One region of the Neobacillus sp. DHD-1R genome, then DNA from elsewhere that is predicted to be linked to it. Evidence: predicted binding sites of a transcription regulator. Region 1 holds the regulator's gene; each other region holds the start of a gene.
What was found. Region 1 encodes LexA, which represses DNA repair genes until DNA is damaged. Its sites were predicted from a motif close to CGAACATATGTTCG; they were not measured.
Positions count from the first base shown of each region.

Region 2: a site for LexA is predicted at 1,763-1,776, ahead of parE (DNA topoisomerase IV subunit B). Genes of this name have one in related genera too.
Region 3: a site for LexA is predicted at 4,170-4,183, ahead of AC3ANL_RS02060 (YolD-like family protein). Genes of this name have one in related genera too.

Region 1 covers NZ_CM173232.1:1,912,529-1,921,014, reverse strand. The annotation lists gene tkt (transketolase) at 214-2,220, opposite strand; gene AC3ANL_RS09210 (DUF896 domain-containing protein) at 2,444-2,674, opposite strand; gene AC3ANL_RS09205 (YneB family resolvase-like protein) at 2,749-3,396, opposite strand; gene yneA (cell division suppressor protein YneA) at 3,412-3,738, opposite strand; gene lexA (transcriptional repressor LexA) at 3,899-4,522, shown strand; gene AC3ANL_RS09190 (DUF4257 domain-containing protein) at 4,709-4,993, shown strand; gene glnA (type I glutamate--ammonia ligase) at 5,090-6,424, opposite strand; gene AC3ANL_RS09180 (MerR family transcriptional regulator) at 6,465-6,866, opposite strand; gene AC3ANL_RS09175 (methionine gamma-lyase family protein) at 7,009-8,280, opposite strand; gene hflX (GTPase HflX) at 8,295-8,486, opposite strand, start outside.
Region 2 covers NZ_CM173232.1:2,762,322-2,770,807, reverse strand. The annotation lists gene AC3ANL_RS13385 (GGDEF domain-containing response regulator) at 1-87, shown strand, start outside; gene AC3ANL_RS13380 (sensor histidine kinase) at 188-1,030, shown strand; gene AC3ANL_RS13375 (CoA-binding protein) at 1,162-1,575, shown strand; gene parE (DNA topoisomerase IV subunit B) at 1,879-3,858, shown strand; gene parC (DNA topoisomerase IV subunit A) at 3,855-6,299, shown strand; gene AC3ANL_RS13360 (hypothetical protein) at 6,490-7,248, shown strand; gene AC3ANL_RS13355 (MarR family winged helix-turn-helix transcriptional regulator) at 7,432-7,884, shown strand; gene AC3ANL_RS13350 (ABC transporter ATP-binding protein) at 7,980-8,486, shown strand, end outside.
Region 3 covers NZ_CM173232.1:422,350-430,835, forward strand. The annotation lists gene AC3ANL_RS02040 (beta-glucosidase family protein) at 1-779, opposite strand, end outside; partial or broken gene AC3ANL_RS02045 (DnaD domain-containing protein) at 1,060-2,042, opposite strand; gene AC3ANL_RS02050 (hypothetical protein) at 2,192-2,392, shown strand; gene AC3ANL_RS02055 (alpha/beta hydrolase family protein) at 2,622-3,605, shown strand; gene AC3ANL_RS02060 (YolD-like family protein) at 3,805-4,143, opposite strand; gene AC3ANL_RS02065 (hypothetical protein) at 5,263-5,781, shown strand; gene AC3ANL_RS02070 (hypothetical protein) at 6,007-6,642, shown strand; gene AC3ANL_RS02075 (dynamin family protein) at 6,657-8,219, shown strand; gene AC3ANL_RS02080 (hypothetical protein) at 8,230-8,486, shown strand, end outside.

The DNA of each region.
Region 1 (8,486 bases):
ATTCAAGAAAAACTTTTGTCTTACGGCGCCAAAAACTTTCACTATTTTTGTCGATTACAAGGGTTTTAAACAAATCTATATTAATTTCGGTAGATTTAGTGAATTTTCCTTCATGAAAAGTCATTGTTCAAAAAATTTTAACAAATACAAATACTCTTCAAGAGCAAAAAGAGAGAACGGAAATTCCGTTCTCTCTCTTATCTATCTTACAATTTATTTTTGTAACAGTGCTTTAACACGTGCTACTACGTTATTAACGGTAAAGCCGTATTCTTCCATAATTTTTTCACCAGGTGCTGAAGCTCCGAACTTGTCGATTGCTAAAACATCACCTTCATCACCAGTATATTTGTGCCAGCCGAATGATGCGCCAACTTCAATTCCTAGACGCTTCTTCACATTCTTTGGTAGGACAAAATTTTTGTAATCTTGCGACTGTTGTTCAAAACGATCCCATGATGGCATGCTGACAACAGAAACGAGAATGCCTTCCCCAGCAAGGGCCTTTTGCGCTTCCACAGCAAGACTTACTTCTGATCCAGTTGCTAATAGCAATGCATCTGGAGTCTCTTTTTCTGCAGGTGAAACGACATAAGCACCTTTTGAAACTCCTTCGTAAGCACGCGTATCAGTGCCTTTTAAGGTTGGTAAATCTTGACGAGTTAAGATTAGGGCTGTTGGTTTGTTGGTTGACTCCACAGCAAGTTTCCAAGCTGCCGCTGTTTCATTACCGTCTGCTGGACGAATGATCGACAAACCAGGCATTGCTCTTAATGCTGCAAGCTGTTCCACTGGTTCGTGTGTTGGTCCGTCTTCCCCAACGGCAATACTATCATGTGTGAATACATATGTGACAGGTAATCCCATTATGGATGCTAGACGAATAGCTGGACGCAAGTAATCAGAGAAAACAAAGAATGTTCCACCGAATACTTTTACCCCACCATGCAGAGCAATCCCGTTCATGGCAGCGCCCATAGCAAATTCGCGGACACCAAACCAGAAATTACGGCCTTCATATGCTCCAGGCATATAGTCTTTTGATCCTTTAATCATCGTTTTATTTGATCCTGCAAGGTCTGCTGATCCACCGATAAATATAGGCAGATTTTTCGCAATTCCATTTAACACTTCACCAGAAGAGGCACGGCTTGCAAGACTTTTTCCTTCTGGGTAAACTGGAATATCCTTGTCCCAGCCTTCTGGAAGTTCATGATTTAATGCTTGTTCTAGCTGAACAGCTAGTTCAGGGTACTCATTCTTGTATTGAGCGAAAAGATCATTCCACTCTTTTTCTTTTTTCTCACCATTTTCAACAATGAGTTTTTGGAAGTTTTCATATACTTCTTGTGGTACATGGAAATCTTCTTCAAAGGTCCATTTATACGCTTCTTTTGTAAGCTTTAACTCATCCGCTCCAAGTGGTGCACCATGAATGCCTGATGTTCCTGCACGGTTTGGTGAACCGTAACCAATAACGGTTCTTACTTCAATCATGGTAGGACGATCAAGGTCACTTCTTGCTTCTTCAAGTGCATGAGCGATTTCTTCAAGGTTATTGCCGTCTTCAACACGAAGATACTGCCAGTTGTACGCTTGGAAACGCTCTTTAACACTTTCTGAGAATGATTTATTCAAGTCTCCATCAAGTGAAATATCATTGGAATCATATAGGACTACCAAACGGCCTAATTTTAAGTGTCCTGCAAGGGATGCTGCCTCTGCAGAAACGCCTTCCATTAGGTCCCCATCTCCGCAGACACTGTATGTAAAGTGGTTCACAAGTTCATACTTATCTTTATTATACACGCTCGCAACATGACGCTCTGCCATAGCCATTCCGACAGCCATCGCAATCCCTTGGCCAAGTGGACCAGTTGTTGCTTCTACACCTTCAGTATGGCGATACTCAGGGTGACCAGGTGTTTTACTACCCCATTGGCGGAATTGTTTTAGGTCATCCATGGAGAGATTGTAACCAGATAAGTGAAGCATGCTGTATAACAAGGCAGAGCCATGTCCCGCAGACAAGACAAAACGATCACGATTAAACCAGTGAGGGTTCTTTGGATTATGGTTCATGAATCTTGTCCATAATGTATAAGTCATTGGTGCTGCACCCATTGGCATCCCAGGATGTCCTGAATTTGCTTTCTCGATTGCATCAATGGAAAGCGTACGAATAGATGTTACAGATAAATCATCAATAGTATTAAACATGAAATACATCCTTTCTCATTCACTAAAACTGAATACACCATTTATATTATATTGCTCCTGCTATTAATTCAACAAATAGCACTAAAATAAGTAATAATCGTCACTTTGTTTCTTATTTTGACACTATAAGGAATGATATATGTGAAAAAAAAAAAAAACTCGCCAAATGGCGAGTATGTGTGTGGAGCCTCTTGCTTTGGCTATTATAATCGGGAACAGCCTTTTAATGAAGTCTATTTTTCTTTCTGGCTTTGATTTTTTCTGGTGTTACATCATTGCCTTCGGGATCAATGAACTTAGTGTTTGTTAGGGTATCAAGCATATTAGAACGGAAAGTCGCCAAATATTCACTTCTTAATTTTGATTGTTCTTTAGCTTCAATCTCCGTTAATCCTGTCGATTTTGCTTTTCTTGCCAGTTCGTTGATACGAGCCATTTTTTCTTTAGATAGCATTCAAGTACCATCCTTTCTATAGGATTAGACACTTGATTTTACTAAAAAAAAGAAGTTCTTACAAGGCAGAAGGATTATTCATCTTGTGACTCCATATACTCTTGATATCGTCTATGTACGGTTGCTTTTGAAATTTGGTAGCCAAATCCTCTAAGTGTGGCAGCAATTTCCGCAAAGGTTAAGTCATTTTTTCTTAACCGAATGATTTGATCAATTGGAACCTCGATTTTATCCCGGCCGGAACCCTCACCAAGGTTTTTTAAATTTTTTTCTGGTTTATAGCCTTGCTGAACGGCACGCTTCATGCCGCGTTTAATCTTTACATTATGAAGTTTCCGTTGGTACTCTTCTACCATACTGACGATTTGTAACACCATTGAATCAGATTCTGATAGTTCGAGTTCCCCGCTATGAGAAATACTATAAAGTTTGATTCCTTCTTTTAAAATGCAATGAAGGAGGGCAATTTTGGCATTCCCTCTGCCAAGCCGAGTCTCGTCCTGGATTAACAATGCTTGCACCTGTGAATCTTTTATCCGTTCTAATACCTCTAATATTCCATCTCTTTCAAAATCATAGCCGCTTGCTTGTTCTTTAATGATGGCATCAACCTCAAAGTGATACTGGCTCGCAAGTTGGATTAATTCCTCTTCCTGACGTTTTAATGAGGTTTCCTGGGTTTCTTTATTCGTGCTGACACGGCAGTAAATAATTGCTTTCAAATTCTATCCTTCTTCCTATTCTTCAGGGGCACTAGCTAAAATGGTTGTTGTTGGAGATACTTTCTTACTAACCGGAATGACAATTTCTTCACCTGGAAAAATTTGATCGTTAATATTTTCATTATGCTTCTTTACCCAGCTGACGAACTCATCATTGGATAATGAATGCTGTTCGGCATATTGGTTAGAGATTTTCCAGAGTGAATCACCTTCGGAAATAGTTACTTTTAAATATTGATCCTGGTCAGTAGGATGTTGTTTAAATGATAATATGAGAGCTAAGAAGCAGCTTAGTATAATTAGAGTAATAGCATATGAGTATTGGGTCCATAATTTTTTCATGTTTTCCACCTCTTATAGGAATATATGTTCTCTTTTTGATATCATCATTATAGTCCGAACGTTTGTTTGTTGTCAACTACATTTTCGAACTTATGTTTGTATAAAAATGAAGAACATGCTATAATTAAGCCAACAATAACCAGGCGAGGTGCATTTTATCATGGTAAAAATATCAAAACGGCAGCAGGATATCCTGGATTTTATAAAAGATGAGGTTAGAAGCAAGGGCTATCCTCCTTCGGTAAGGGAAATCGGTGAAGCAGTTGGTCTTGCCTCCAGCTCCACAGTACACGGTCACTTAGCTAGGTTGGAAAGTAAGGGTCTCATCAGAAGAGATCCAACTAAACCAAGAGCTATTGAAATTTTGGAAGTAGATGAAGCAGCCAATATCCCAAGAAACAAAGTTGTAAACGTACCAGTGGTTGGGAAAGTTACAGCAGGTATACCAATAACAGCTATTGAAAATGTAGAAGAGTATTTCCCTCTTCCAGAAAGTCTTGCTCCTTCGGATGAACAAGTCTTTATGCTGGAAATCATGGGTGAAAGTATGATAGAGGCTGGAATTCTTGATGGGGATTACGTTATTGTAAAGCAGCAGAAAAATGCTGATAACGGAGACATTGTTGTAGCAATGACTGAGGAAGATGAAGCAACCTGTAAACGGTTCTTCAAAGAAAAAGACTATATCCGCCTGCAACCAGAAAATTCCACGATGGATCCTATTATTTTAAGGAATGTTTCTATTCTTGGAAAAGTAATTGGGGTTTATCGTCATATACATTAAAACAAAAGAGCTGTGACCAGCTCTTTTTTTATTGGGAAAATTTTCAACTTTCATTCACAATTAATTACTATATTAAAAAATCAGTATTTTTACTCATTTTCATATTGCTAATATTTAATATAATTAAATTACACCATGATTTACCTTAGGTCCAAAAAATAAAAGGCTTAAGGAGTGTGGGAAACAGTGTTAATTGACATTATTTTCTCGATTGTGATTGGTGGGTCGGTGGGGGTCATCGGACATGTTCGAAAGAACGGAAAAATTATCATGCCTCGCAGAACAAAAAAATTTCTTTATCTCGGTTTTCTCGAAGAAGTACTTCTTGGTGCAGTTGCTTCGCTTCTCCTCGTCCTGTATACCGCTCCAAATTCATTGGTAGAAATCCTTATTTTTTCGATTATTGCTGGACTCGCTGGTGATGCCGTTCTGAATAGAATTAAATTATTAAATGAGAACGGTGAGAAGTAAATTTTTATAATGCCTCAGTAATCTATTACTGAGGCTTTTTGGTTTTTGTTGTAAATTAAAAAGCCCCGTCGCGTTAAGCGACAGGACTAATGAATCTTAGTACACGCTCATATATTGATCGCGTTCCCATTGGTGAACGACGGTGCGGAACATATCCCATTCAATTTCTTTAGCTTCAATAAAATGTTCTAGGATATGCTCTCCAAGACCAGCAGTGATCACTTCATCAGCTTGAAGTTTTTCTAATGCATGGGCAAGTGTTGCAGGAAGATCGATGATTCCTTCTTCGATTCTTTCTTCTTTACTCATTACATAAATGTTACGGTCGATTGGTGCTGGAGGAGTTAATTTATTTTTAATTCCATCTAGACCAGCTTTTAGAAGTACTGCCATTGCAAGGTATGGATTGGCAGCAGGGTCTACGCTTCGAACTTCTACACGAGTGCTTAACCCGCGTGAAGCTGGAATTCGGATTAATGGTGAACGGTTCATTGCAGACCATGCAACATAACAAGGTGCCTCATAGCCTGGTACTAAACGCTTATATGAGTTTACAGTAGGGTTTGTTACAGCTGTAAAGGCTTCAGCATGTTTTAGGATACCAGCAATGAATTGACGTGCATTATCGCTCATTTCTAAGTCGCCAGTTGACTCGTAGAATGCATTTTCCCCACCTTTGAATAAGGAAAGGTTCATGTGCATACCAGATCCGTTTACGCCGAATAATGGTTTTGGCATAAATGTCGCGTGAAGACCATGCTTACGCGCAATCGTCTTAACAACAAGCTTAAATGTTTGGATTTGGTCACAAGCTGTTAAAGCATCAGCATATTTAAAGTCAATTTCATGTTGTCCTGGAGCTACTTCATGGTGAGAAGCTTCAATTTCAAAGCCCATTTCTTCAAGCTCAAGAACGATATCACGACGGCAATTTTCACCTAAATCAGTTGGCGCTAAATCGAAGTAACCGCCTTGGTCGTTCAATTCAAGAGTGGGTTCACCTTTTTCATCTAATTTAAACAAGAAGAATTCCGGTTCAGGTCCGAGGTTGAAGTTAGTGAAGCCTAACTCTTCCATCTCCTTTAACACTCTTCTTAAGTTATTACGCGGGTCACCTGCAAATGGTTTACCTTCTGGAGTATAAATATCACAAATTAAACGGGCAACTTTCCCTTTTTCAGCTGTCCATGGGAATACTACCCATGTATTAAGGTCAGGGTAAAGAAGCATGTCAGATTCTTCAATACGTACGAAGCCTTCGATTGATGAACCGTCGAACATCATTTTGTTATCAAGTGCTTTTTCCAATTGGCTGCTTGGAATTTCAACATTTTTGATTGTTCCCAAAATGTCAGTAAATTGAAGACGGATAAATTTCACATTTTCTTCTTTTGCTAAACGTTGGATATCTTCTCTTGAATACTTTGCCATTTTCATTCCCCCTATTTTTTGAAAAAAGAATCATCATAATTTAATGGAAAAATCGAGACATATCGCCTTGGCGTAATGTGGATCGATTGTTTCTGCCTGAATGCATTAATTCGTTGCGAAGAAGCTTTCTTAGTTGTTCATCAGTTAAGTCTGTTTTGGCTTTTTCTTTTGGATTGTCAGCTAACTTAGATTGTTGCTCTTTGACTATGAACAATTGCTTAATGCCCGCCATGTTCACACCTTGGTCAATTAAATCTTTAATTTCTAACAATCTATCAATATCGTTCAAACTATACATCCGTCTGTTTCCTTCGGTTCTAGCTGGAGAAATCAACTGGTGCTCTTCATAATAGCGGATTTGTCTAGCGGTTAAATCTGTTAACTGCATGACTGGCCCAATCGGAAACAGTGGCATGGAACGACGAATTTCTCTTCCACTCACCAAATTTCTCCTCTCTTTCGTAAATCTTATTGCTATTATATTTCGTGTAAGAAAAGATGTCAACACTATGTTAGATTTTCTTACATGCTTTTTTAAAATAAAATAGGACAACAATATTACAAGCCATTCTATTTTATTTTCCCTAATCTAATTGAATTAATCCCTTTTCGACTAAATGGTCAATCGCCAAACAAATCGCCATTTTCACATGTGCATAGGTTAACCCGCCTTGTACATAGGCAACATATGGAGGGCGAAGCGGACCGTCCGCCGTAAGTTCAATACTCGCACCTTGAATAAAGGTTCCTGCTGCCATAATCACATCATCCTCATATCCAGGCATATAACTTGGGTGTGGTGTCACGTAGGAATTGATGGGTGAGGCAAATTGGATAGCCTGACAAAAAGCGACCATTTTATCCCGATCATCAAACTGGACTGATTGAATTAAATCTGTTCTTTTCGTGTCCCACTTTGGCGATGAATTCATCCCCAATTTTTCCAACATTGCTGCAGTAAAGACGGCGCCCTTTAATGCCTGACCTACGACATGTGGAGCAAGAAAGAACCCTTGATACATTTCTTGCAGGCTGTATAAAGAGGCACCTGCCTCTGCCCCGATACCCGGGGAAGTCATTCGATAGGAACAGGCCTCGACCCATTGTTTTTTCCCAACGATGTATCCTCCGGTTTTAGCAAGGCCGCCGCCTGGATTTTTAATTAATGACCCCGCCATAAGATCTGCACCGACATGACACGGTTCTATCTCTTCAACAAATTCCCCATAACAATTATCTACGAAAACGACCACGTCAGGTTTGATTTCTTTGACAAAGGAGATCATTTTACCGATTTCCTCAACAGTAAAGGAGGGCCTTGTGGCATAGCCTTTCGAGCGCTGGATCCCGATCATTTTTGTATTCGATTTTATTTTCCCAGCAATGGCATCCCAATTAATCGAGCCTTCATCGGTCAAGGCGGCACTATCATAAGAGATCCCGAATTCCTTTAAGGAGCCCACTCCATTGCCGCGAATCCCGACGATTTCTTCAAGGGTATCATAAGGTTTTCCCGTTATATAAAGAAGCTCATCCCCCGGCCGAAGAACCCCAAATAAAGCAATCGATATAGCATGGGTGCCTGAAATAATTTGCGGGCGAACTAGACCTGCTTCACCCCCAAACACATCCGCATAGACTAATTCCAAGGTATCTCTGCCAATATCATCATAGCCATAGCCGGTTGACGGAATAAAATGTGAATCACTTACACGATGTTGTTGAAAGCTTTTTAACACTCGAAATTGATTGGTTTCGATTCTTTCATCCATTTCTTTATGTACCGCAGCGATTTGTTGTTCCACTTCCCTCACAAGCGGCTGCAGCTTTTCCCCATTTTTTAACTGTTGAAACATGTTGTTACTCCTATCTATAGTGAAAATTTCAGTAATTGTCCCGTTATCTGATGATCCTTAAGTGTGTATCCTTTGCAGCGATAAAATTGACTGTCTTCATCAAAAACGAGTGTTCTTAAGATGGTCTCATTTTTTAATTGTGAAAGCAGCTTTCCTTCCGTTGATGGAATCTGTACTTCGTATGGTTCCATCTGTTTCATCACTAC
Region 2 (8,486 bases), 850 kb from region 1:
GAACTGCTTTTTGAGGCAGAGCAAGCCCTTACTCAATCAAAAGACAAAGGTCGAAACTGTGTAACGTTATACAGCAAAGAAAGTTAAGAGGGTGGACTTTATGCTTTTTTTGTATATTTCTTTAATCCTAATAATAGTGTATGTTATTTTAATCGTTTTTCGATATATTTTTAAGAGTCATGAGTTAATGAAAAAGCTAAAAGAAAGTGAAAAAAACTATCGTGATTTAGCAGAAAAGTACGAAGCTAGTAATCGAAATTTAGAAGTGAGGATTCATGACGAGGTTGAAAAAAACAGACAAAAGGATCATCTTTTAATCCAGCATTCTCGATTGGCTGCTATGGGGGAAATGATCGCCAGCATTGGCCATCAATGGCGTCAGCCGTTAAATAGCTTGTCACTGCTTATTCAAGATGTTCGAGAAGAATTTGAGTTTGGTGTGATTAACGATCAATACATTGATAGCTTCACAAAGGAAAGTATGATTCAGATTAAACATATGTCTCGTACCATCAATGATTTTCAGAGATTTTATAAACCGAACAAAGAAAAATCCCCGTTTTCGATTAGTAATTCGATTGAAGATGCCTTGTCTATTTTTTCATCCAGCCTTAAATATTGTGGAATACAACTGGAATTTGAATATGGGGGCCAACAGACAGCATACGGCTATCCGAATGAATATAGCCAAGTGGTGCTCAATATTTTAACAAATGCTCGTGATGCCTTTCTTCAAAATAAGGTCAGTAACCGAAAAATAACGATAAACTTAGACGAAACGGAGGAATTTGTTCAAGCAGAGTTTATTGATAATGCTGGGGGAATAAAGCCTGAGATTCTTAAAAAAGTCTTTGATCCCTATTTTACAACAAGACCACATGGCACTGGGTTAGGACTTTATATGACCCGCATGATTCTTGAAAACATGAATGGACATGTAACGGTAGAAAACACCGGGGATGGAGCCCGTTTTTGCCTAATGGTCCCAAAACTAAACATTGCAGTTAAATCCAAGCTTGTTACTGTATAAAAGATTCAACTGAGAGGAAGTCACAAATGGGGCAAACCCTTTTGACTTCCTCTTTTTTATTGTAAGCGTTTCCCTGTGTTTTTTGCTAAGAAAGAGGTAAAATAAAAAAATAATAGATAGGAGTGGTTATTATGGCAATTGAGAATCCAAGCCGGGAGGAAATCGGCGCTATTTTAAAGAAAGCAAAAAGAATTGCAGTTGTTGGATTAAGTAATAATCCCGAGCGTACGTCATACCAAGTTACAAATGTAATGCAGAAAGCAGGCTATGAAATTATCCCTGTAAATCCTACTGTCGACGAGGTTCTTGGTGTAAAAGCCGTTGCCTCTTTGAAAGATATTGAGGGACATGTCGATATCGTGAATGTATTCCGACGTTCCGAACAATTATTTGATGTTGCAAAAGAATTTGATGAAATTGATGCAGATGTTTTTTGGGCACAGCTCGGTCTTGCTAATGAAGAAGCCTATGAGTTTTTAAAAAATAAAGGCTATACGGTCATTATGGACCGTTGTATTAAAGTCGAACATGCAATGACAAAATAAATAAAGCCAATCAAAAAACTGCTAATTATTAGCAGTTTTTTTCGTCTCTCCTCCGCTGAAAATCACATAAAAAGTATTACAAAAATAAGTTGTTTTAAAATACGTATTTGCCAAATCGAAATAAATCGCTACAATTAAGCATAGACGCCACGAGAACATGTGTTAAAATAAAAGTGGCAAACATTAGCAAACATTCGTTCTATAATCTTTTATTTCAATCAATTATTGACTCGTTTTAACAAATGATTTACCAAAGTGCGTTGAACGCATTTTATGTTTTTTAGGTATGAAAGGGGTATTTTAGTGGCAAGGACTCAGCAGGCTTTTGATTATAATGATGATGCCATCCAGGTACTAGAAGGTCTTGAGGCGGTAAGAAAGCGCCCAGGTATGTACATTGGCAGCACCGATGCACGTGGACTTCACCATCTCGTTTATGAGATTGTTGACAATTCCGTCGATGAGGCTCTAGGTGGATTTGGTGATCAAATCATTGTAAGAATACACAAAGATAATTCAATTAGCGTCATGGATAAAGGACGCGGGATGCCAACCGGTATGCATAAAATGGGCAAACCAACACCAGAGGTCATTTTAACCGTACTCCATGCTGGAGGAAAATTTGGCCAAGGCGGTTATAAAACCAGTGGCGGATTACATGGTGTTGGTGCTTCAGTTGTAAATGCATTATCAGAATGGTTAATTGTTACCATAAAGAGGAATGGATTTGTTTATGAACAACGGTTTGAAAATGGCGGTAAGCCGGTCACTACACTCGAAAAAATTGGCAAAACCAATCAAACAGGTACGACGATTCATTTCAAGCCAGATACGACCATTTTTTCGACAACGACTTATAACTTTGAAACCTTATGTGAGAGGTTAAGAGAGTCGGCGTTCTTACTAAAGGGATTAAAAATTGAGATTCATGATGATCGTAATGATTTGCATGAAGTGTTTCATTATGAAAATGGAATTGAGGCTTTTGTTGCCTATTTAAACGAAGAAAAAGATTCCCTCCATCCTGTGGTAAGCTTTGAAGGTACCCAGAACGGCATTGAAGTGGAATTTGCTTTTCAATTTAATGATGGCTACTCGGAAAATGTGCTTTCTTTTGTTAACAATGTTCGGACAAGAGATGGCGGTACACATGAAGCTGGGGCAAGAACTGCGATGACAAGGGTATTCAACGATTATGCTCGTAAGGTAGCTTTCTTAAAAGAAAAAGACAAAAATCTAGAGGGTAATGATATTCGCGAAGGATTATCTGCCATCATTTCGGTTAGAATTCCGGAAGATCTGCTCCAATTTGAAGGTCAAACGAAGGGAAAATTAGGAACTAGCGAAGCACGATCTGCTGTTGATTCAGTCGTATCTGAACATCTTTCCTACTTTCTCGAAGAAAACCCTGATATCAGTTCGCTTCTAGTTAAAAAATCGATAAAAGCCTATCAAGCCCGTGAAGCAGCTCGGAAAGCCCGTGAGGATGCCAGGAGCGGCAAAAAGAAGAAACGGTCAGAAACGCTTCTTTCAGGAAAGCTGACACCTGCTCAATCACGAAATCCGAAAAAAAATGAACTATACCTGGTGGAGGGTGATTCTGCTGGAGGTTCTGCGAAACAAGGCCGAGACCGACGTTTTCAGGCAGTACTGCCACTCCGCGGAAAAGTCATCAATACGGAAAAAGCAAAGCTCGCTGACATTTTTAAAAATGAAGAAATCAATACGATGATTTATGCGATCGGAGGCGGAGTTGGAGCTGACTTCACCGTTGAGGACATTAATTACGATAAAGTTGTTATTATGACTGATGCCGATACTGACGGAGCTCATATCCAAGTACTACTACTTACGTTCTTTTATCGGTATATGAAGCCGCTTATTGAAGCAGGTAAAGTATTTATTGCTCTTCCTCCTCTATATAAGGTGAGTAAAGGGACAGGGAAAAAAGAAATCATTGAATATGCGTGGAGTGATGATGATCTCCAAGATGCCATTAAAAAAGTGGGTAGAGGCTACATTCTTCAGCGCTATAAAGGTCTTGGTGAAATGAATGCTGACCAGCTTTGGGAAACCACAATGGATCCAGAAACACGCACGTTGATTCGTGTAAAAATAGATGATATTGCCAGAGCGGAACGCCGGGTAACTACCCTTATGGGTGATAAAGTGGAACCGCGCCGCAAATGGATTGAAAGCAATGTAAAATTTGGGTTAGAAGAGGATGACACGATTTTAGAAAACGAAAATATTACGGTCTCAGAGGAGGGTTCTGAAGGATGAGTGCAAATGAAATATTTCGGGACTTATCTCTAGAAGAGGTCATTGGGGATCGTTTTGGCAGATACAGTAAGTACATTATTCAAGAACGTGCCCTGCCAGACGCAAGGGACGGTTTAAAGCCAGTCCAACGAAGAATTTTATATGCCATGCATGTGGAAGGGAATACCTTTGATAAAGGCTTTCGTAAATCAGCCAAAACCGTTGGTAATGTCATTGGTAACTATCACCCGCATGGTGACTCGTCCGTATACGAAGCAATGGTACGGATGAGTCAGGATTGGAAGGTTCGAAATGTCCTCGTGCAGATGCACGGAAATAACGGTAGTATGGATGGTGACCCGCCAGCTGCGATGCGTTATACAGAAGCAAGGCTATCAGCGATTTCAGCTGAACTGATGAGAGATATTGAAAAAAACACCGTTGAATTTATTCCAAACTTTGATGATACTTCAAAGGAACCAACCGTTTTACCAGCAAAGTTCCCTAATTTACTTGTGAATGGTTCAACAGGGATTTCAGCAGGTTATGCAACGGATATTCCTCCGCACAATCTTGAAGAAGTTATTGACGGGGTTATCATGAGAATGGAAAAGCCTGACGTAACGGTGGATGAGTTAATGACCGTAATTAAAGGACCCGACTTCCCAACAGGTGGGATTATCCAAGGGCTAGATGGGATAAAGAAAGCCTATGAAACTGGTAAAGGCAAAATTATTGTCCGCAGCAAAACAGAGATTGAAGAAACTCGTGGCGGTAAACAGCAAATTGTCATAACGGAAATTCCCTATGAGGTCAATAAAGCAAATCTCGTCAAAAAAATGGATGAGTTCCGCCTCGACCGAAAAGTAGAAGGTATGTCAGAGGTTCGCGATGAAACAGACCGAACTGGGTTAAGAATTGTGATTGAGTTAAAAAAGGATGCCGATGCAGCTGGTGTCTTGAATTACTTATATAAAAATAGTGATCTTCAAGTAACCTATAATTTTAATATGGTCGCCATCTATAACAAGCGACCTGTCCAAATGGGCATTCGTGAATTACTTGATGCCTATATTGGCCATCAAAAGGAAGTTGTTTCAAAAAGTACTCAGTTTGACCTGAATAAAGCAAAGGAACGTCAACATATTGTCGAAGGATTAATGAAGGCCTTATCGATCCTCGATGAAGTGATTGCAACGATCCGTGCATCTAAGGACAAGCGTGATGCGAAGGACAATTTAATCACTAAATTTGCCTTTACTGAACTGCAAGCCGAAGCGATTGTTTCCTTACAGCTTTATCGTTTAACAAACACGGATATCACTGCATTAAGACAGGAAGCAGAAGAATTAGCCAAAAAAATAGAAGAATGGACCAGCATTTTGGCTAGTGAAAAAAAACTTCTTTCTGTAATTAAAAAAGAATTAAAAGACGTGAAAAAACGCTTTGCTGATGGGCGCCGTTCAAAAATCGAGGCAGAGATTGAAGAGATCAAAATCAATCTTGACGTTATGGTCCCTAGTGAAGATGTGATTGTAACCGTAACAAAGCAAGGGTATGTGAAACGGACAAGCCAGCGTTCCTTTGCTGCTTCAGGTGGTCAGGACCCTGCAATGAAGGAATCCGACCGTCTCCTTGCGCAGCTCGATACCAATACAAAAGATGTACTTCTCCTGTTCACAAATAAGGGGAACTACCTATTCTGCCCTGTACATGAACTGCCCGATATTCGTTGGAAAGATATGGGTCAGCATGTGGCGAATATCATTCCAATTGAACGAGACGAAGAAATTATTCACGCGATCTCTGTCAAGGATTTTGAAGCAGAAGAATATTTAGTTTTCGTAACCAAACATGGTATGGTCAAAAAGACAGAGTTGAAAGCCTATAAAGCACAGCGCTACTCAAAACCACTCGTGGCTGTTAATCTTAAAGATGATGATCAACTTCTTGATGTTCATCTAACCGATGGAACAAAAGAATTATTCTTGGTTACAAACTTAGGTTATGCCCTCTGGTTCCATGAGGAAGAAGTTAGTATTGTTGGGCAGCGTGCGGCAGGTGTAAAAGGGATTAATTTAAAAGATGATGATTTTGTTGTCGGTGGTAAACTGATAACGGCTGATAGTAAAGAATCAATCGTTATCGCAACACAGCGTGGAGCCTTGAAACGAATGAAAATTAAAGAGTTCGAAAAAGCAACCCGAGCCAAGCGTGGCGTCGTAATCTTAAGAGAACTTAAATCCAATCCGCATCGTGTGATGGGCTTTGTTATTGCACATGATCAAGATACTATTGTTATTCAAACCGATAAAGGACACACAGAAACATATAAAACGATTGATATCCACTTTAGTGATCGTTATTCTAATGGCTCATTTATTATTGATGAAGATGAAAATGGCAAGGTAACCACTGTTTGGAAAGTGGACGCACCAAAGACTGAAACTGCTAGTGAATAGTTTTTTTTGAGGACTCCCTAACATTATGAGGGAGTCCTTTTTCTGTTAAAAAGGATTAAAAAATGTAGCACCACAGCACATTTGGTAAATGCATTCGGAAATGTGCTTCATGATCTTCAGATCAATTATTTTTTCATCTTTTTACCAATAATGGGCATACTAAAAGTATCAGAGTTTGGAGGGGTAATGGATGAAAAAAGAATTACTTCTGGCTATCGTTTCGTTTTTTTTTATATCGCTGTCTACACTAACAGGTGTTCATGCAATCGAAGAAAAAACAAAAATAATGACACTAGCAAAAGATGCAGTTGATCTAACAGGTGACGGAAAAGAAGAGCAAATCAGATTAAAGGGGGTTCCCTATCCAGAAGAAGAGTCCTATTTAAAAGAAATTTACATTTCAGTTGACGCCTCAAATGGGAAAAACTATCAATTTCCTTTAGAAAGTGGATCTAAAGTAGCACTGCAGGTTGTCGATTTAAATGATGATGGAGTAAAGGATCTGTTTACGACTGTGTTGACAAGGGGTAATGGTGACATTACCAACAATTTTCTTTATTCTTTAAAAGATTTTGTCAAAACGGACCTCACTGTTCCGGATTCACTAGAAATGGAAAGCAGGTTTTTAAATGGTTATAAGGCTGCAGTGAGACTGATGGATACAGGAAAATCCTATTTGTTTGATTTAAAGGACCGGAAAAACTATTACAAAAAATTAGGGCTTTTCTATAAAGGAAAATTGAATGAACCAACAGAATTAACAGTAAATCCATTCAGCAGTCTTAATCCGGTACAACTAACAAACGGCAAAACGGGATTAAAAGGTTTGCAAAGAGTCACTGGCATTGCAAATGCAGACACAATTGCACTCGTTGAATCTATCTGGAATTATGATCGTGGCCATTGGAAGCTATTAAATACAACTGTTAAGCAGGGAGAAAGCCAATAATCTTTCTTTCAAAACTAGAAAAATCTCATGATCTCTTATCAAAAACAGTAGCAAACACAGAACCTATTTCTGTGTTTTTTTACTTTAAAAATTGACGCTTGCTTTGTTCCAGAATATACTTAGGCATATAAATAATTTAGTTACTTAACAATTATAGTTTCAAATAAAAACGAGGTGATAAGAATGATTAATATGGATAGTAAAGTTGCACAAATGCTCCTTCAATCCTTTGTAAAATTTAAAAAAACAAAGTGGCATGAAAAGAAAATAGTTGGCTTTAATCCAAGTGAATTCAGAATACTTGCAGCAATACAACGCGAGGCAAATGAAAAAAATACTGTCATGAAGGTCTCTGAAATTAGCAAGCTATTACATGTTACTCCTCCAATGGTTACACAAATCATTAATGTCCTTGAAAAAGATAACCTAATTGAACGGACAATCGATCCTGAGGACAGAAGAGCTGTAAAAATAAAGCTTACTTCTAAAGGAATTGAAGCTGCAGATACTGCAAGAAAGGAATTTGCTGACACCTTCGTAGGTTTAATTGACTATTTAGGGGAAGAAGAAAGTGAACAATTGGCAGAATTACTTTTTAAAGTTCATGATTATTTCAATCAATTAAACCAGCAATAGGTTAGGAACTGAGTGGAGTTATAAATTAAATTGTTCTTACACTGTTCGTATATGTATTGTTAATAAATTTACACTGGAAACGGAGCTGAAATAACTTGATAAAATTAGGAAGATATCTTAAACCATTTCAAATCCCTATATACGTTGTTCTTGCACTGGTCCTGCTGCAATCAATGTCTGAGCTTTATTTACCAACCTTAATGGCCGATATTGTTGATAAGGGGGTAGTAACTGGCGATACCCACTATATTTGGAAAATCGGCGGTTACATGTTACTTGTTGCAGCTGGTGGAATTATTTGTTCGATTGCTGCTAGTTTCTTTTCTGCTAAAGCAGCATCGGGCTTTGGTAAATTATTGCGGAGCAAAGTCTTTTCACACGTTGGAAACTTTTCCTTGCATGAGTTTGATCAGCTTGGCACGGCTTCACTTATCACCCGAACAACGAACGATATTACTCAAATTCAACAGGTACTTGTCATGATGCTGCGGATGATGGCAATGGCTCCCATGATGTGTATCGGCGGGATTATTATGGCCTATTCAAAAGATGCAAAGCTAACGTTAGTTCTTGCTGTCGCATTGCCCATTCTCGTGATTGCT
Region 3 (8,486 bases), 1.5 Mb from region 1:
ATATAGCGGTTTTCCGTTGCGTAAGTGCCACGAACACGGTTGTAGGCGCTCATGATCGCGGCAATGTCACCGTCCTTGACCAACATTTCGAATGGAAGCAGGTACAGCTCGCGCAATACGTGCTCATCCACCTCGACACTCGTGCGGAAGCGCTCGTACTCCTGATCGTTAACCACATAATGCTTACCCATGGCAATAATGCCGTGTTCCTGGATGGCCTTGGTCACCTCGACGCCCATCACCCCGGAAAGGTACGGATCTTCTGAAAAATATTCAAAGTTACGGCCAGCAATCGGAGTTCGATGTAAACAAACGCCCGGTCCTTCTAGTACATGCTGGCCAAGTGTTGCAGACTCAGAACCAATAATGTCGCCGTACTCACGTGCAAGCTCAGGATCAAAGCCAGCAGCAAGACCGATGGACATTGGTAATGCTGTAGCGGCTGGACTCGGATATCCATCGCCCATACCCACACCTACTGGGCCGTTGGTAATCCGAAAGCGCGGGATCCCCAGTTCATCGATACCCGTTACATGGCGCTCTATCCGGATTTGGGCCATGAGTTGCTCTTGCTCCTCCGCGTTCATAGTACTCATTTTATCCGCTGACGCCAATTCGTAGATATTGATCGTCTCCATCGCGCCGTGAAGCTGAGCGATTTTCTGCTCCAAGGTCATCGCGGCTACGAGCTTCTCAGCACGCTCACGTGGCGACAATGACTTGTCCATCCATGGAAACTGACTATTCTTTTCTGTCTCTGTTTTAAGTTGATTATTCATGTAGAAAGCTCCTCACACCATATTTTTTATAAAAATGATCGTATTCTACTGCTTTTTCCGTTTAAACCTAAAACGCTTACAAATTTAAGATATCCAGATACCCTTCAAAGATTATAAAATACTCCAAGTGGAGCAAGTAAAATTTCCCTGTTATATCCGGATAAATCCTCTTTTATGATTGGGTATCCTTTCATCATTATATTATTTTTCTCATCCTTTTTATCGTACTATTTTTACTATATTAGTAAATATTTGATGAATTTTGAAGTTTTGGTGCCTGTCATTCTTCACCTGCCGTAAGGTCGAGTTCAAATCCATTAGGAATAGCTCGTCCCGTTGTAAACGATTTTGTTGGTGGCCTTTCAGGCTTTTGGTTCTTTTGATACAAATCAATTTCTTCAGCGGTCAATAACGATTCATTTTCCCAGTTCTTCAGAATGCCAACAATATAATTCAGCTTTCGCTTATTATTGGCACACGCAATAGTCATGGCTTTTAAAATTACATCTTTCGGTTGTAAAAAACGAGAATCATCCAGCCACGACAACAACTGCTGTTTGGCATTCGTGTTCGAAAAACCAAAGCCATTCGAGTCCCAAAACTCCATAATTTCTTGTACATCTTCGGTCTTTGAATTTTCCTGCAAGGGATTTTCTACTAGATGATTCTCTATATTGGGATTAAAAGCTTTTTGTTGTTGTTTTTCATTTTTATTTTCTTTTTCTTTTTGCCCACGTATCGTATCACGAGACCGTAACGTATCGTCATTTTCTTCATATTCCGTTATGTATGCATCACTTTCTTCTTGAACTCCGCCTTCCTTGCCGAAAACAATTGCTTTGCTTTTATAAAAGGATTGATACAAGCTGCGAATTTCTTCTTTAAGAATGGATTCCGCAACATATTGAATAAGTGAGGTATCCTCGACATCCTTTAATTCGGAATAAATACAATCCATGACCGGTTTCCCGCCTTTAAGCAGGTTCTCTTTCCCCCAGTTTTTAATCGCAAGTTCTCTTGTTTCTGGATTGTACCGAATCAACTTGTGGTGCTCGATAAACCGCTCCATTAACGAAAGAACACTCTCGATCGAATAGCCCAAATCAAAGCCATTTGTTTTTTCGTAATTTTATAGATTCCAATTTGAGTTGTATTTGGATTCGTAAGCAGATATAAGTAAAAAAATTTATCCTCTGGGGTCATCTCTTCCAAAACAATCGGATTCCTCCAAAAATCAGTTTGCACCATTCGATATTTAGCCATATTCCACCACTGCCTTTCTTCTAATAAATTCTTTCATATATGATATATAGTTTTATAAAGAAAACAGACAGGATGCTTTTCATATAAATGAGAATATTTAATGACAAACAAATTGGTGGGAAATGGTTGATAGTTCGGGAGATCTATCAATGATTCTTAATGGTGTGAAAGAATGGGAATTCCAGCCAAACCAGCCAGTGGACCTAATTGTAAAGTATTTGATATCTGGAATAGAAGAAATTATGATGCATCGTTTGGCGTTTGGAGCACAGCAAATTAATACGGATCAGCAAATAAACCAGTTAGAGAACCAGATAATGCTCATATTTTTTGTAAATTTACAGAAATAATGGAAAAATATGTTGTGTAATGAACCACTTGTCTTTTATTATAAATGACAGGTGGTTCATTTAGTTATCTTAATAGAAATGCCCATCATAACGGCTGCTTTCTCTGAATAAATTGGTAAAAGAAGCAGAACAAAAAAATGAACGATTTTGCTAACTGACACGTACTATCTGTAGTTGAATTTTATCAATTAAAGAAAAACAAATAAATAAATAAATAAGGAAGTTGAAAATGATGAGTAAAGAGATTGAAGTGGTGATACAAGGACAATTTCCATTAGCAGCAACCGTAACGATCCCAGAAGGAAGCAGTGAAAAATTCCCTTTAGTTGTAATGGTACATGGAAGTGGACCAATAGATCGAGATTCGAATGCTAAAGGAATGCCTATGAATATATTTAAGGAATTAAGTGATGTATTGGCCGCAGAAGGTTTTGCGAGTATTCGTTATGATAAAAGGGGAGTAGGAGCGAGTAAAGGGGACTATTATGAAATGGGCGTGTACGATTTAATTGACGACGCTCAGGCTGTATTAGAATTTGCTAAAAAGGATCCTAACATAGACTCTGAAAATGTGATTTTACTAGGACACAGTGAAGGATGTATTATAGTACCATTCGTAAATGAGAAAGTTTCGGTAGATGGGATCATTCTGCTTGCCGGAATAGCTGAACCTTTAGCAGAAACAATGGCTTGGCAGCGTCAGGAAATAATGAAGGATTTACGATCTGTCAAAGGATTTCAAGGATGGTTACTTCGATTATTAAAAGTAGATGAAAAAATCACAAAAATGAATGATGACTTAGTAAAGGCGCTGCAAGCATCGGATGAGCCGGTTATTAAGTATAAAGGGAAAAAAATTAACGCTAAATGGAATCGGGAGACAACACTATTTGACGTTTCAAAACCGTTACAAAAGATCACGTGTCCTGTACTAGCTATTACTGGAACAAAGGATGTAAACGTAAAGGTTAGCGATTTAGAAAAAATTAAATCCCTTGTTCAAGGTGAATGTGAAACACATATTATTCAAGATATGACTCATATGCTTCGTAAAACAGATGTTGAATACAGCATGAGCAAAATCATGAATCATAATAAAAAATCACTTAAACAACCAATTGATTCGGAATTAAAAGATAAACTTATTGTATGGTTAAGAAACTGGAAGAATAGACAGGTTATCGTCGAGAAATCAGAAATGTTGGTAAAATAGAATACTAAAAAAATACCCCAAACGTTAGTTTTTATCTCTAACCTTTGGGGTTCCGTGTTAAGAAATTGCTTAGAAAGTCTCATAAAGGAACTCTCAAAATTCGGTCGACATATACATGACTGTTCACTTGTGAAGTAAGCTCACTTTAATGAATGGGTGCGATCATTTTTCATAAGCCTAAATATACATGCTCTCCGGGTTAATCAACTACAGCCACTCCCACAACATCCTCAAATGCAATCCTCTTAAACTGACCAGACCTAACTTCAATACGCATCTGCTTAGTAATCGGGTCGACATAATGAATGCGACCAGTAATGTCAGTGAAGGAACCATCAAACCATAACGTTACCTTTGCGGAAAAGTTCGATTCCATCGCATAAGCTATCCGCCGATCGAACTCCTCCAATTGATATTCGTCTAAGACTGGCCTTGCTGTGCGTTCCGTATCACGCCATAAATCGCGTTGCCCCTTTACTAATTCAGGTAATTGAAAAGCAGCTTGCCATTTAACTATACCTCGGTTACGTATCGCCATAATAATCACCTCGCTATCATTATATACGAACGAACGTTCTGTTTGTAAAACAAATAGAGAAAGACCATTTTGTTAGCAATCCTTAGCTTTCTAATTTCTGGGTCATACCCCTACAATCATTAGGAGTAAAGTGAAGATGAGTATCGGGGCTGATCTTCAATGCTTGGGATGCGATTTTAGCACTGCTCTCATTCCAAGGCGATCCAAGGTTCCTTTTTAAAAAGGAAGTGTGATAGGAACAGTTCTCGACATTCTTTTTATCGATTTTGAGGGGAAAGTTCAGGTTTGATCTATGTTAATCGATCTCCTAATCAAACGTTTGTGTAGTGTTGAAAAGGGGAGAGATTCCTAGAATGTTGTCACTTGACGAGTATTCTATCTAATTGGGTAGAAAGTTTGGTTATCATCAATGGGATTCTTGTTTGGATAACGACAATTATTTTCCTTGCAAGTGGGGGCGGATGGCACTAGGGCAGTATATTCAGCATTTTTAATCAAACGTTTGAATAGTATAGCCTATAATGAATTTGGTCGAAAAGAAGTCGTTTTGTGGAGAATGTGGATAGGACGGGTTTCAGCAATCACTCCAACGCCATTTTCCAACACCTTTTTCATGTGTGGAGTGATGAGAATGCTTGTTTATCAAGGTATGCAGCATGTTTAACTAATCGTTTGATTGAAAGGGAAAGGTGGGAAGAATGGTCGAGGTTTGTCATTCTACGTATAAAATTCCCTGCTTCTAGTCTATTAGCAAAATCTATTTTAGAGTGGCATTACACGTTTATCTCCTTGACAGGGCGGGGTCATGGGTTCAGGTCCCTCACAGGTTATTTTATAAAAAAAATTTTGGGCTGCCACCCTTTAGTGGAAGCGTTTCCTTTTTGAACTAAACTGACAGTTAGTGAAATAAGAAAAAAGCTGGCGAAGAGGCTGCCTATATTCAACTCAAGCACGCTCTAGTTAAGGGAAAAATATGGCTTTTTTTGCCTATTCAAACTGAACAAAGTAGTTACAAATGCCGATATATTTAATTGAAATACTTTATTGGAGAATATAGATATATGAGAAAAATGTGCTATTTTTTTAAAACTGTACATCTTTTTGAGTCAGGGGGTTAATATGGCAATACTAATTGGGATTTTAATAGCAATTATTCTTTATTTCCGCATCAAAAAAATTATCAGGATATTTTTTTCGTTTAGGTTCTGGATTGGGTTGGTAATGAATGCCGTTTTCTTTTATGGGGTTTATACATACTTTTCTACTATTAAAGACACGCTGAAGTATTATATCAACACCTATATAGATCCTTTAAATTTAGAACAGGTGGAATTTATAGCAATTATTTCTGCTGGAGCACTATGCTTCTTTATCTGGTTATTTTTATGTAGACGGTCTCGAGCGTTTGTTACTCCGTTTATTTTTGTTGTATCCGTTGCAACTTTGGGACTTGTAATTTTTAATGTTTCTGATGGTTTTGACTCAGCATTTGATGATGATTTTGATAGCAGTGACTCAACTTCAAATCAAACGTGGGTCGATCCACACGAAGTGAGTGGTTATGAACGTGGTGATGGTACACATGTATCTGGCTACATTCGAGACGGAGAAGGTGAAGGCTATCTACGAAGAGATTAGTATTTTTACAAAGATGTCCCATTTAGACATTCCCCTCATTCCGCATCTTCTGCAGCCATCATTTCGGAATTTACTCTGATATAAAAAATTTAGCATCCCGAAGAAAATCCGACTATTTTCGACACCTACAAGAAGAAAATTGTAGTAAATTAGTAGTAAATTAGTAGGATGTAGAATTGATGTTCTATTATTTTTTACCTAGAGTTTTATATAGAAGGGGTTTGGATGATGGCAACAGTGACAGAGGATGTCTTAAGCAGGATTCATGAAACGAATATTCTCCTCAATTCCAATATGCTTGATGCTTATGACGCTGCAGAGAAAGCCAAGACGGTTTCACAGGAGGTTCTTGTCGGCCTTGGCTCGTTGGATAAAGAGACAGAGGAAAACATCAACAATGCAAAGACAGAACTAACGAAACAATTACAAAAGCTGGAGAAAGACATCAATAAAGAAATCAATGAACTAACTAATAAATCGTTACAGAAAATCTCTAAAGATAATGTAGAGTTGAAGGACGCTGTGAAGCTCTCTATTAATGAAATGCAAATGAAACTGCAAAAATTCCAACAGCGTCAAGATCAGCAATTTCAAGCTCTGCAAAATGGCGTAGCACAACAGGCTCGTGATCAAAGAGAACTAGTCTTAGAAGTTCAGAAAAATCTATTTGCTAGTATAGACACCAGTTTTTCCAACCAAGAAAAGCTGTCAAGGAAGCTAAGCGAGTTAGCGAAAACTCTTAATAATCTAAATGAGGCTCAAGTGAAGAATCTGAATGAGCAGAACCAAAGCCTTAAGAAATTCCAAAAGAAATGGTATATAACAACGTTTATTGCTATTTTAATAGGATATTTCTTGTAGGGAGCTGCACACAAATGAAAATAACTATTTCTGAACATCAAATCACATTAGCAGGTCAGGAATTGATTGAATCTATTTCTCCTTACTTTTATTACCATAACCACAAAACGATAATTGGAGATAAGGTCGAAAAAGCGATCAATTTGTTCCCAGAATATATCTTTAATCTTTTTACAGAGAAAGATCAGGAAAAGATCGAGGCTTTCTTTGTTGAACTAAAATACTCACTAACCGAGGATGTGAGTACAATCCACTTACATCCCCTATTCCGGAGATTTGAAAAGGTGTTGAAAGACGTCTACCCAACAGCTTCCGTGAGCATGGCCGGCCAAAAAACGGAAATATACAGAAAACTGCCGATTGAACTGGAATATCAATTTGCGAATGTGTTTGCAAGCACATTAACTAGTGAAGTCATCAACACTTGCCATATTCCAGGACGGTTGTATCACAAATTAAATCAAATCATTCGTATAAGGCTGCCTTTATACTTTAAAGAACTTTTGCAGCAAGGGAAAACTACGATTGATTTGAAGGTAATCGATCATCCTGCCAATGTATTCGTTGTAAGGGAAGAGCTTCATAGTCACCGTCCTGCGCTTCAACGATTGATTGAGATTTATCAGCACGCCTATACGAACTATGACCAAGTCGTTAGGGCCCATTATCAGCTCTACGAAGGTAATTTCAAGGTTACCTTTATCAGTCCCTTTTCCTTTGGGAAATCGACGTTGATTAACGGACTGCTCGGTGAAGAAATGCTAAATATGGATATCCGCGCAGAGACGGCGATTATTACGAAGGTCGTTAGTGCCCAAACTAACCGACTGTTCGTGAAATACGATAACAACCAAGTCGTTATGGAACCGTATGACGACGTGGTCGAATTAAGAAGGAAGTTGCAGGATCTTACTGGTGTAAGAAGTAAGGAAACGCCTTCCGAGGTGCAAATCCATTATCACCTGCCGCATCTGCCAGGAATCACGATTATTGATGCTCCCGGGTTAAACTCACGGCATTCGGATCATAACCTAGTTGCATCGGATGCGTTCCAAATGAGCGACCTCATCCTTTTCTTAATTAATCCTGCCCATATTGGAGAGGCTAATTTTTCAAGCCAAGTGAAAGAGTTTCTTGAACAGATGAAAGAAACTGATAAAAAGTACGGCTTTGTTCTTTCAAAACTTGATCTATACAGTGATGATTATGAGGTAATTATGCAGGAGATGAAAATCGTCTTAAAGGATTTGGCTCCCATTTATGACGGGGAGGATTTATTATTCATATCCGGCTATTTTGCCCTTTATGGAAAGCTGCTCGCCAATGACAAGGCCGATCTTCATGATATCCGCAAGAATCGCGGGATTTTTATCATTGAGGATGAAGAAATCATTATGGGGCGCAGGATTGAAAAGCACCATGCAGCTTCACTAGTGACTTTTAGTCAAATTGAAAAGCTTGAACAATTCATACGTGAAAGAGGTGAACATCGTGCACCAAACAAACTCAATCTGGATCGTAGAAAACCGGCGGCAGCTAGAGTCCCTTCAGCAACTGAGACCAAGACTTCAATATAAAAAGGCAGTTTTGGAAGAAGATTGCGATATTCAGTCGCTGCCAAACTATGATATGGTACTTTTCCTGCTTACTCCAAGACAGATTGGCAACAAGTTCTTTATCCAAGCGATGGGCGAAGTACTTAGAGTACGCAGAAGTAGTAAAACGATTTTTTTAGCAATTGATGATCTATACAGCCTGGACGAGCAGGAGTCCTATAAAGTGATTCTCGAACTAAAGGATTCAATTAAAGAGTTGATACTGAACCCAGTTATATTCACGGTTTC